Regions from separate parts of the Streptomyces syringium genome, predicted to be linked through region 1. Evidence: riboswitches for the same ligand, from Rfam matches in the RefSeq annotation. Region 1 holds a riboswitch; the other holds the start of a gene.
The links. Region 1 has a riboswitch for glycine ahead of gcvT (glycine cleavage system aminomethyltransferase GcvT). Riboswitches for the same ligand answer to the same signal wherever they lie in the genome.

Region 1 (5,545 bases):
GGCGAGGTTCAGACCCAGGATCGTGTCGCCGGGCTTGATCAGGGCGAACATCGCCGCGGCGTTGGCCTGCGCGCCGGAGTGCGGCTGCACGTTCGCGGCCTCGGCGCCGAAGAGCGCCTTGATCCGGTCGATCGCGATCTGCTCGACGACGTCCACGTGCTCGCAGCCGCCGTAGTAGCGGCGGCCCGGGTAACCCTCGGCGTACTTGTTGGTGAGGACCGAGCCCTGTGCCTCCATGACCGCGACCGGAGCGAAGTTCTCCGAGGCGATCATCTCGAGGGTGGACTGCTGGCGGTGGAGTTCGGCGTCGACAGCGGCGGCGACGTCGGGGTCGAGCTCATGGAGGGAGCTGTTCAGAAGCGACATGAGTTCTTCCTGGACTTCCTGGGTGGGGCGGAGGCGGGGTACGGGCTCAGCCGGCGAAGGCGGTGTACTCGTCGGCGGACATCAGGTCCGCCGGCTCGTCCGTGATCTTCACCTTGAACAGCCAGCCGCCCTCGAAGGGGGCGGAGTTCACCAGCGCGGGGTCGTCCACGACGTCCTGGTTGGCCGCGACGACCTCGCCGGACACCGGGGAGTACAGGTCGCTGACCGACTTGGTCGACTCCAGCTCGCCACAGGACTCACCGGCGGTGACGGTGTCGCCGACCGCGGGGAGCTGGGCGAAGACGACATCGCCGAGCGCGTTGGCCGCGAACTCGGTGATCCCGACCGTCGCCACGCCGTCCTCGACGGCCGACAGCCACTCGTGCTCCTTGCTGTAACGCAGCTGCTGGGGGTTGCTCATGGCTTGATTCTCCTGGATGCGCGTTGATGCTTTTGCAACGGGTCTTGACAGGTGGGACGAGAGTTGAGCGAGAAGGGTCAGCGCTGACGCTTGTAGAACGGCAGGGCGACGACCTCGTACGGCTCGTGGGTGCCGCGGATGTCCACAGCTACACCCTTGGTGCCCGGCTCGGCGTGCGCCGCGTCGACGTAGGCGATGGCGATCGGCTTCCCGAGCGTGGGGGAGGGGGCACCGGAGGTGACCTCGCCGACGACCTGGCCGTCGGCGACGACCTGGAACCCGGCGCGCGGCACCCGGCGGCCCTCGGCGATCAGGCCGACCAGCTTGCGGGGCGCCTTCGCCGCGGCGCGCTCGGCGGCGGCGGTGAGGGCCTCGCGGCCGACGAAGTCACCCTCCTTGTCGAACTTCACGACCCGGCCCAGGCCCGCGTCGAAGGGCGTCGTGGCGGTGGTCAGCTCGTGCCCGTACAGCGGCATGCCCGCCTCCAGGCGCAGCGTGTCGCGGCAGGAGAGGCCGCACGGCACCAGACCGGCAGCCGCGCCCGCCTCGGTGAGCGCCTGCCACAGCCGCTCGGCGTCGGCCGGGGCGACGAACAGCTCGAAGCCGTCCTCGCCGGTGTAACCCGTACGGGCGATCAGCGCGGGAACGCCCGCCACCGTGCCCGGCAGACCCGCGTAGTACTTGAGGCCGTCGAGGTCGGCGTCGGTGAGGGACTTCAGGATGCCGGGGGACTGCGGGCCCTGGATCGCGAGCAGCGCGTAGTTCTCGCGGTCGTCGCGGACGGCCGTCTCGAAGCCCGCGGCGCGCTCGGTCAGCGCGTCCAGCACGACCTGCGCGTTCGAGGCGTTGGCGACGACCATGAACTCCTCGTCGGCCAGGCGGTAGACGATCAGGTCGTCCAGGATGCCGCCCGCGGCGTCACAGATCATGGTGTACCGGGCCCGGCCGACGGCCAGCGCGGACAGATTGCCGACGAGCGCGAAGTCCAGCGCCCGGCCGGCCTGCGGGCCGGTGAGGGTGATCTCGCCCATGTGCGACAGGTCGAAGAGACCGGCACGGGTCCGCACGGCGACGTGCTCGTCGCGCTCGCTCCCGTAACGCAGGGGCATGTCCCAGCCCGCGAAGTCGGTCATCGTCGCGCCGAGCGCGCGGTGAAGCGCGTCGAGGGCGGTGCGGCGGGGGGCTTCGGTCATGGTTCAGGCTCCCAGGCGTGGTCGCGAGACTCGCGGAAGGCTCGCGAAAGAGGGGTCACGGCCTCCCCATCTGTCATCGGAACCTGAGAGGTTCACCGGGAGCCTCGAAACGAGCGAGTCCCCGGCTTGCACCTTGGGTGGAGGTCGCCCGGGGGCGCCTCGCTTTTCAGATCTGCCTCACCCGCGCGGTACGGGGCCTGAGAGATTCAAGGGAGGAACTTGCTCCTTCGGCGCCCAGCACACATAGTGCTGAGACTCTCCCGCGCGGATTCGAGCGGCCGGTATGCAGTTGGCGCGCACATCATTGCACGTACAGGCGTGCGACGGACGGCCCGAGACCCCCTGAATTGGATTACCTTTTCTTTACGTTCGGTGGGTAGGGGGCGGGAAGGGCCGGACGGGGGAGGCCAGAGGAGGGGGATCACGGTGCGGGCGCGGGGTACGGACGCGAGAGGGGCGGGCTCCGTGCCGCCTGGGCCACAGCAGGCACAGGGGGCGCGGCGACAAGTGGGGCCGACGGGTGTGCGCGATCTCCGCGGGGGCGCGGTCCCCGCGGTCCTGCGCTATCCGGCCGGAGACCTGCTCGTCGTCTCCGGGCTGCCCGGAAGCGGCAAGTCGACATTGATCCGGCGGTCCGTGGCCGCCCTCGACAGCCGGGACGCGGTGGTCTGGTGCGTCGACTCGCAGGACGCCCGTGACCGGCTGGAGCGCCGCATGCCGCCCTGGCTGCCCTACGGGGTCTACCGCCCGCTCGTGCGGATCGCCCACTACGCCGGGCTGCGCCGGGCCCTGCGCTCGGACGCGAGCGCGGTCGTGCACGACTGCGGCCAGCGCGGCTGGGTCCGCCGCTGGCTCGTCCGGGACGCGCGGCGGCGCGGCAGCTCGGTCCATCTGCTGGTGCTGGCCGTGGACCCGGCCACCGCCCTCGCCGGTCAGGCGGCGCGCGGCCGCACCGTCTCCGCCTACGCCTTCGGGCGGCACCGCCGGGCGATGGCACGGCTGGTCGCGGACACCGCGGCCGGGCGGCTGCCGGACGGATGCGTGTCCGCGGCGCTGCTCGACCGCGCCGCCGCCCGGGCGCTGGAGGGCATCGTCTTCGACGGCTGACGGCTGACGGCTGACGGCTGACGGCTGACGGCCCGCCGGGCCGGCCGGGCCCCTGCCTCTAGACGCCGGGAACCGGCAGCGGCAGCGCGCCCGTCGCGAGCTTCGGCACCGCAGTGAGAAGGGCCTGCAGGTCCTTGACGACCTCCGCGATGCCTGCCGTCACCTTCGGCAGGTCGACGGCCACCACGGCCGCGAGCAGCTCGGTGAGGTCCTTGGTCAGCTTCGCCAGGGCGTCCCGGACGTCCTTGACGGCGTCCGCCGGCAGACCGCCGGGCGTGCCCGCTCTGGACTTCACGGACTTCAGCAGCTTGTCGGCCGCCGCTTGATACCGCTGGCGCAGATCCGCGAGCACGGCCTTGTTCGGGGTCTTCGCCTGTGCCTCGGTTGCGATCTTCGCGGCCAGGGCGAGCAGCTCACCCAGATTGGCCACGGTCTCCAGCTGCTGTGCCGTGGCCGCCTTCGGGTCCGGGGCCGCGGCTGTGGGGGCCGGTTCCGGTGCGGCGGCGAGGGCGGGACCGGCGACACCCACGACGAGGGAGCCGCAGGCGACGGCGGCTATGGCGGTGGAGACGAGCTTGTTGACGCGCATGCGGGGTGTGTCCCTTCAGTTCGGTGAGGCTGCCGGGAAGCTGTCCGCTCACCGTGTGCCGGGCCGGTGGCCCTGCGCAACTCATCGGCTACCGTGCGTGGCGGCTGTTACGCGCCGTTCCACCCCTTTGACCTGCGTCTTCGTCGGCCGCTCGGGAGCCGCCGCCCCGAGAGAGCACTGCCCGCCGAAAGGGTGCGCGTGCGCCCCGACCGCCGGGGGCTCGTGCCCTATATCGGTACGGACGTCGCCACCCGCGCCGAACGCCCGGATCGGCACCGAATTCGGCGGCCGACGAGAGCGGCGGGGCCCGGAGCCGCTAGGGTTCGGATGCGGCTTTGTCGATACGGTGGTTGGACGGCGTTGGGCGAGTTGGACGAGATGAGCATCCCCGAGCAGTACGGCTGGACCCCCGCTCAGGGCGGTGTCCTTAAGGGCGGCCCCCAGGGCGGCCCCGGTGCTCCGGGCGCCCCCGGCCTCCCTCAGGGGTGGCCCGCCAACGAACTCGAGACGGTGCTCGCCGGCTCCCTCGGCGACCCCGGCGCCGGTCCGGCGATCGTCGAGGCCCTCGGCCGCAGTCACCTGTGGATACCGCTGCCGAACGGCGGCGGCCCCGACAGCCCCGACCTCGATCTCCCCACCCTCGAACTCGACGGCGCTGCGTTCGTCCCCGTCTTCAGCTCCGAGGCGCAGTTCCGGAGCGTCGCCGGCGATCTGATGTCCTTCGCCGTCGCGCCCGCCGTGGAATTCGCCCGCGGGCTGCCCCCGCAGGTGGGCATCGTGGTCAACCCCGAGGGCGCGGTCGGCGTTCCGCTGCCGCCGGCCGCCGTGGCCGCGCTCTGCCGGGCCGGGCGCAGCGCGCTGGACGGTGACGCGACCGGCGGCCGGGTCAGGCTCTTCGAGCCCGACTGGCAGGACGAGCCCACCGCCTTCCTCGCCGCCGCCGGGCTGGAATTCGCGGCCGCCGCCGTCGTGAGGACCGCGCGCCGCACCCTGGCGAGCGTCGAGGGCGGCGCCCCGGCGCTGTTCGTCGGCGTCGAGCTGGACCTGCCCGACCCCGGGAGCCGCACCGCCGCCCTGGACGCCCTCGGCCGGGCCCTCGGCACCGTGCCGGTGCCCTGGCCCGTGCAGCTGGTCTTCCTCGACGTCGCGCAGGACCCCGTCGGTGACTGGCTGCGGGAGAGAGTCCGCCCGTTCTACGACCGTGACCTGTGACTCCTCCCGTGCCCGCCGTCGCGGGCTCGTAAGCTGGTTGGATGACGACAGGGGGCGCGCAGTCACGTCCCCCTGCGGTGGAGAGACGGCCGAGAGAAGAGGCGGACCCAGGTGAGCGCGGGCGCGGAGAGCGGCGTGGAGCAGATGCTGCGCCAAGTGGCGCCCGGCAGGTATGACGCCTATGAGGCGCTGCTGCACGCCCTCGCCGAGGGGCAGATCTGGATGCTGCTGTGGCACGGGCAGGCCGGATCGCCCGACGCCCAGTACGGGAACATGGAGGTCGACGGGCTCGGTTACGCGCCCTGTGTGACCTCCGCGCAGGAGCTCGCCGCCAGCGGCTGGAACCGCGCCCACGAGGTCGTTGCCGGGCGGTCCATCGCCGCCTCCCTCTTCCCCGACCGCTGGGGACTGTGGCTCAACCCGCACGCGCCCGGCGGCGGTGTCGGCATCCCGTGGCTCGACCTGCGGCGGATCTCCGGCGGCCTCGACCGGCTGCCCGCCGGACCGCTGCGGCTGAGCGAACCGGCCATAGACATTCCGCAGTTCTACGCCCTGCTCGGGCAGAACGCCCACCGCACGCCCGCCGTCCGGGCGCTGCGCCGGGCCTGGGTGCAGCCCGCACTGGGCACCCCATACCTGGCGATCGGCCTCGATCTG
Region 2 (5,545 bases), 4.0 Mb from region 1:
ACCGCGAGGTGAGCGAGGTGGTCATGGGGCTGCTCGGGGAGCTGTCCCCGCTGGTGGAGCCGCTGAGCCTGGACGAGGCGTTCGTGGATCTGGAGGCCGGCGGCGTCGAGCCCTCCACGGCGGTCGTGCGGGCGGTGGGGGAGCGGCTGCGGCGGGACATCCGCCGGGCCACGGGGCTCAGCGGTTCGGTGGGGCTCGCCGGCTCCAAGATGCTCGCGAAGATCGCCTCCGAGCAGGCCAAACCCGACGGCCTCGTCGTCATCGAGCCCGGCACCGAGCTGGAGCTGCTGGCCCCGATGTCGGTGCGGGCCATTCCCGGCGTCGGACCGGCCACGGCCGAGACGCTGCGGCGGGCCGGGCTCACGACCGTGGGCGATACGGCCGAGGCGGGGGAGGCCGAGCTGGTGCGGCTGCTGGGCAAGGCGCACGGCGCGGGGCTGTACGCCCTGGCGACCGCCCGCGACAACCGTCCTGTGGTGGCCGAGCGGGATGCCAAGTCGGTGTCCGTGGAGGACACCTTCGAGGAGGACCTCACCGACCGCACGCGTGTGGAGCTGGAGCTGGCGCGGCTCGCCGACCGCTGTGTGCAGCGGCTGCGGGCGGCGGGACGGTCCGGGCGCACCGTCGTGATCAAGGTACGGAGCTATGACTTCTCGACGCTGACGCGCTCGGAGACGCTCCGCGGGCCGACGGACGACCTCGGGGTGGTGCGGGAGGCCGTGCGGCGGCTGCTGGACGGCGTGGACACCACGGCGGGCGTGCGGCTGCTGGGGGTCGGCGTCACCGGGCTCGCCGACTACACCCAGGAGGATCTCTTCGCCCAGGCGGCCGCTACGGCCGAGGCCGCCGCCGACGCGGAGAGACCACCGACCGCCGAGGCGGAAGGGGAGCCGGCCCCGGAGGAGGAGGCCGCGCGACGGCCACGGCGCTGGGTGCCCGGGCTGGACATCCGGCACACCGAGTACGGGCCCGGCTGGATCCAGGGCAGCGGGGTCGGCCGGGTCACCGTGCGCTTCGAGCAGCCGTGGTCCGCACCCGGCCGGGTGCGGACCTTCGCCGTGGACGACCCCGCGCTCGAGCCGGGGGAGCCGCTGCCGCTGATCAGAGCCGCGTGGGAGCAGCCGTCGGAGCCAACGGGACCGGCGAAGCCGCCGGAGCCGAGTGATCCGGCAGTGTCGGACGGGTCGGACGGGTCGGACGGGGCATCCGGGTCGGACGGGCCCGAGACCGGACCGTCGGCGCGTGAGCCCTCAGAGCGTCCCGAGCCGGACGTCGGGACCCGGTCCGACGGTCAGCCGCTGGCCGGTGGCGTGTCCGGCTGAGCGCCGGGCCGAGGGGCGGGCCCGGAGTCCGGCGGGGGGAGGTCGAGCCCGTAGTGGTGGTAGAGCTGCAGCTCCTGCTCGGGGGAGAGATGGCGGCCGACCCCGAAGTCCGGGGCGTCCTTGATGAGCGCCCGGTCATACGGGATGCGCAGGGCGTCGTCCTCGACCCGGCTCGGTTCCAGCGGCACGAACGCGTCCCGGCTGAACAGCCCGGTGCGCACCGCCGCCCACTCCGGTTCCCCCGTCGCGTCGTCGAGGTACACCTCGTCCACGGTGCCGATCCTCGCGCCATTGCGGTCGAACGCCTTGCGGCCGATGAGACTCCGCGGATCGATATCGGTCTGCACGGTTCCTCCCGTGGTCGCGCCTGCCCTCCGGAACTCCAGCCGACCTCCAGGCCCCTGGGAAAGCACAGAGAAGCACAGAGAAGCCCTGAGGACCACGAAAAGGCACAAAGCGGGAACCGGCCACTCGAGGGATCCGCTTGGACCCGCGCTGGTAGGCTGACAGTGGCTGCAGACCCCACGCGGGAGAGTCCTCCGAGATCCTTTGACGGGTTCGACGGGGGCGCCGAAGGAGCAAATCCTCCCCGGAATCTCTCAGGCACACGTACCGCGCGGACGAGGTCACTCTGGAAAGCAGGGCGGGCCGGGTCGGGTACAGCGCGACGAAGCCCCTCCTCACCGACGGTGAAAGCCGGACCGCCCTGTGCGGCCCGGTGAAGCTCTCAGGTTGAGATGACAGAGGGGGAGGCCGTCCGGGTACCCGCGCCGTGGTACCCCTCGCAGGTCGCAACGACCAGGAGGCCTCCGCAGATGACAGCCCACCGCATCTCCCTTTCCGACCTGGAGCGTGGCACGCCGTTCGAGCACCGCCACGTGGGGCCCGACAGCGCGGCCCAGGCGAAGATGCTCGCCCAGGTAGGGTTCGGCTCGCTCGACGAGCTCACCGCCGCCGCCGTACCGGCCGTGATCAAGAGCACCGAGGCGCTCCGGCTGCCCGACGCCCGCAGTGAGGCCGAGGTCCTCGCCGAGCTGCGCACGCTCGCCGACCGCAACGAGGTCCTCGCCCCGATGATCGGGCTCGGATACCACGGCACCTTCACCCCGCCGGTGATCCTGCGCAACGTCATGGAGAACCCCGCCTGGTACACGGCCTACACGCCCTACCAGCCGGAGATCTCCCAGGGCCGGCTGGAGGCGCTCCTCAACTTCCAGACCGTCGTCGCCGACCTGACCGGGCTGCCCACCTCCGGCGCCTCCCTGCTCGACGAGGGCACCGCCGCGGCCGAGGCCATGTCGCTGTCCCGGCGCGTGGGCAAGGTCAAGGACGGCGTCTTCCTCATCGACGCCGACGCGCTGCCGCAGACCGTCGCGGTGATACGCACGCGCGCCGAACCGACCGGCGTCGAGGTCGTCGTCGCCGACCTCTCCCAGGGCATCCCCGACGACATCGCCGAGCGCGGCGTCTTCGGTGTCCTCCTGCAGTACCCCGGCGCCTCCGGTGCCGTGCGCGACCCGCGCCCGGTCATCGAGCGGGCCCACGAGCTGGGCGCGATCGTCACCGTCGCCGCCGACCTGCTCGCGCTGACGCTGCTCACCTCGCCCGGCGAGCTGGGCGCGGACATCGCGGTCGGCACCACCCAGCGCTTCGGCGTGCCCATGGGCTTCGGCGGTCCGCACGCCGGGTTCATGGCCGTGCGCGAGAAGTTCGCCCGCAGCCTCCCCGGCCGCCTCGTCGGCGTCTCCGTGGACGCGGACGGCAACAAGGCCTACCGTCTGGCCCTCCAGACCCGCGAGCAGCACATCCGCCGCGAGAAGGCCACCAGCAACATCTGTACCGCCCAGGTCCTGCTCGCCGTCATGGCCGGGATGTACGCGGTCTACCACGGCCCGGACGGCCTCGCCGGCATCGCGCGGCGTACGCACCGCTACGCCACGCTGCTCGCCGAGGGCCTGCGGGCCGGCGGCGTCGAGGTCGTGCACGGCGCGTACTTCGACACCCTCACCGCGCGGGTGCCCGGCCGGGCGGCCGAGGTCGTCGCCGCCGCCCGCGAGCGGGGCGTCAACCTGCGCCTGGTCGACGCCGACCAGGTCGGCATCGCCTGCGACGAGACCACCACGCGCGTCCAGGTGGCGTCGGTGTGGTCCGCCTTCGAGGTGGACGCCGACATCGAGGCGCTCGACGCCCAGGTCGCGGAGGCGCTCCCCGAGGGTCTGCTGCGCACCGACGACTACCTCACCCACCCGGTCTTCCACCAGCACCGTTCCGAGACCGCGATGCTGCGCTACCTGCGCCGGCTCGCCGACCGGGACTACGCCCTGGACCGCGGCATGATCCCGCTCGGCTCGTGCACCATGAAGCTCAACGCGACCACCGAGATGGAGCCGGTCACCTGGCCCGAGTTCGGTGCGCTGCACCCCTTCGCGCCGGTCGAGCAGGCGGGTGGCTATCTCACGCTCATCACCGAGCTCGAGGAGCGCCTCGCGGAGGTCACCGGCTACGACAAGGTGTCCATCCAGCCGAACGCGGGCTCGCAGGGTGAGCTCGCGGGTCTGCTGGCGGTGCGGGCGTACCACCGTGCCAACGGCGACGAGGGGCGCACCGTCTGCCTGATCCCGTCCTCCGCCCACGGCACCAACGCCGCGAGCGCCGTGATGGCCGGCATGAAGGTCGTCGTCGTCAAGACCGCCGACGACGGCGAGGTCGACATCGAGGACCTGCGGGCCAAGATCGAGCAGTACCGCGACGAGCTGTCCGTACTGATGATCACCTACCCGTCCACGCACGGTGTCTTCGAGGAGCACGTCGCCGACATCTGCGCGGAGGTCCACGCGGCGGGCGGGCAGGTGTACGTCGACGGCGCGAACCTCAACGCCCTGGTCGGGGTGGCCAAGCCGGGTGAGTTCGGCGGCGACGTCTCGCACCTGAACCTGCACAAGACCTTCTGCATCCCGCACGGCGGCGGCGGCCCGGGCGTCGGTCCGGTCGCCGTCCGCGCCCACCTCGCCCCCTATCTGCCCAACCACCCGCTGCAGCCCACCGCGGGCCCGGCGACCGGCGTCGGCCCGATCTCGGCGGCCCCCTGGGGCTCCGCCGGCATCCTGCCGATCTCCTGGGCGTACGTCCGGCTGATGGGCGGCGAGGGCCTCAAGCGCGCCACGCAGGTCGCGGTGCTCGGCGCCAACTACATCGCCAAGCGCCTGGAGCCGCACTACCCCGTGCTCTACACCGGTCCGAACGGCCTGGTCGCGCACGAGTGCATCGTCGATCTGCGGCCGCTGACCAAGGCGACCGGCGTCAGCGTCGACGATGTCGCCAAACGCCTGATCGACTACGGCTTCCACGCGCCGACGATGTCCTTCCCGGTGGCCGGCACCCTGATGATCGAGCCCACGGAGAGCGAGGACCTCGCCGAGCTGGATCGTTTCTGCGAGGCGATGATCGCCATCCGAGCCGAGATCGAGAAGGTCGGCTCGGGGGAGTGGGACAAGGACGACAACGCCCTGCGGAACGCCCCGCACACCGCCGCCTGTGTGGCCGGTGACTGGGAGCACCCGTACAGCCGCGAGGTGGCCGTCTTCCCGGCCGGGGTGTCCGCCGCCGACAAGTACTGGCCGCCGGTGCGGCGCGTCGACGGCGCGTACGGCGACCGTAACCTCGTCTGCTCGTGCCCTCCCATGGACGAGTACGACGGCTGACGGTCCGGGCCGCCCGGGCGGGCGGCCCTTCCCGGGGGATTGATTCCCCGGGGCCGACACACGTCGGGGCCGGTTCGGCGATCGCGCCGGGCCGGCCCCTTCTGCATGCGGTTCCTGTATGCGGTTCTTTCGCGCTGTGCGGTGCCGGCACTAGGCGGCGGTCACCACGTGCTCGGTGCCCAGCGGCCGGTGCGGTGCGATGATCTGACCGTCCGGCAGCAGCTCACCGGTGTCCTCGAAGAACAGGACCCCGTTGCACAGCAGGCTCCACCCCTGTTCCGGGTAGTGCGCCACGAGATGGGCGGCTTCCCGGTCGGTGGAGTCGGCTGACGGGCATGCGGGCTGGTGCTGGCACATGGAAGCATTCTTTCGCTGCGGTGTGGTCTGTGTCCTGCGGCTCGATGCGGTGGTCATGCCGCCCCCCGTTGGTGAATCGTTCGGTCGCTCCCAGTGTTGCCCTACGGGCGTGATTCCGCAGGGATTTCCCGGCAGCTCTCCTCACAGGGAGGAGACGCATCACCC

Region 2: another riboswitch for glycine. It lies ahead of gcvP (aminomethyl-transferring glycine dehydrogenase); the one in region 1 lies ahead of gcvT (glycine cleavage system aminomethyltransferase GcvT).

What each region holds. Positions count from the first base shown of each region.
Region 1 covers NZ_JAGIOH010000001.1:5,360,396-5,365,940, forward strand. The annotation lists gene glyA (serine hydroxymethyltransferase) at 1-366, opposite strand, end outside; gene gcvH (glycine cleavage system protein GcvH) at 413-787, opposite strand; gene gcvT (glycine cleavage system aminomethyltransferase GcvT) at 865-1,980, opposite strand; glycine riboswitch at 2,157-2,253, opposite strand; gene JO379_RS24050 (AAA family ATPase) at 2,401-3,087, shown strand; gene JO379_RS24055 (hypothetical protein) at 3,146-3,676, opposite strand; gene JO379_RS24060 (enhanced serine sensitivity protein SseB C-terminal domain-containing protein) at 4,055-4,888, shown strand; gene JO379_RS24065 (enhanced serine sensitivity protein SseB C-terminal domain-containing protein) at 5,033-5,545, shown strand, end outside.
Region 2 covers NZ_JAGIOH010000001.1:1,374,301-1,379,845, reverse strand. The annotation lists gene JO379_RS06040 (DNA polymerase IV) at 1-1,322, shown strand, start outside; gene JO379_RS06035 (PRC-barrel domain-containing protein) at 1,292-1,669, opposite strand; glycine riboswitch at 1,840-1,947, shown strand; gene gcvP (aminomethyl-transferring glycine dehydrogenase) at 2,138-5,023, shown strand; gene JO379_RS06025 (DUF5999 family protein) at 5,174-5,380, opposite strand.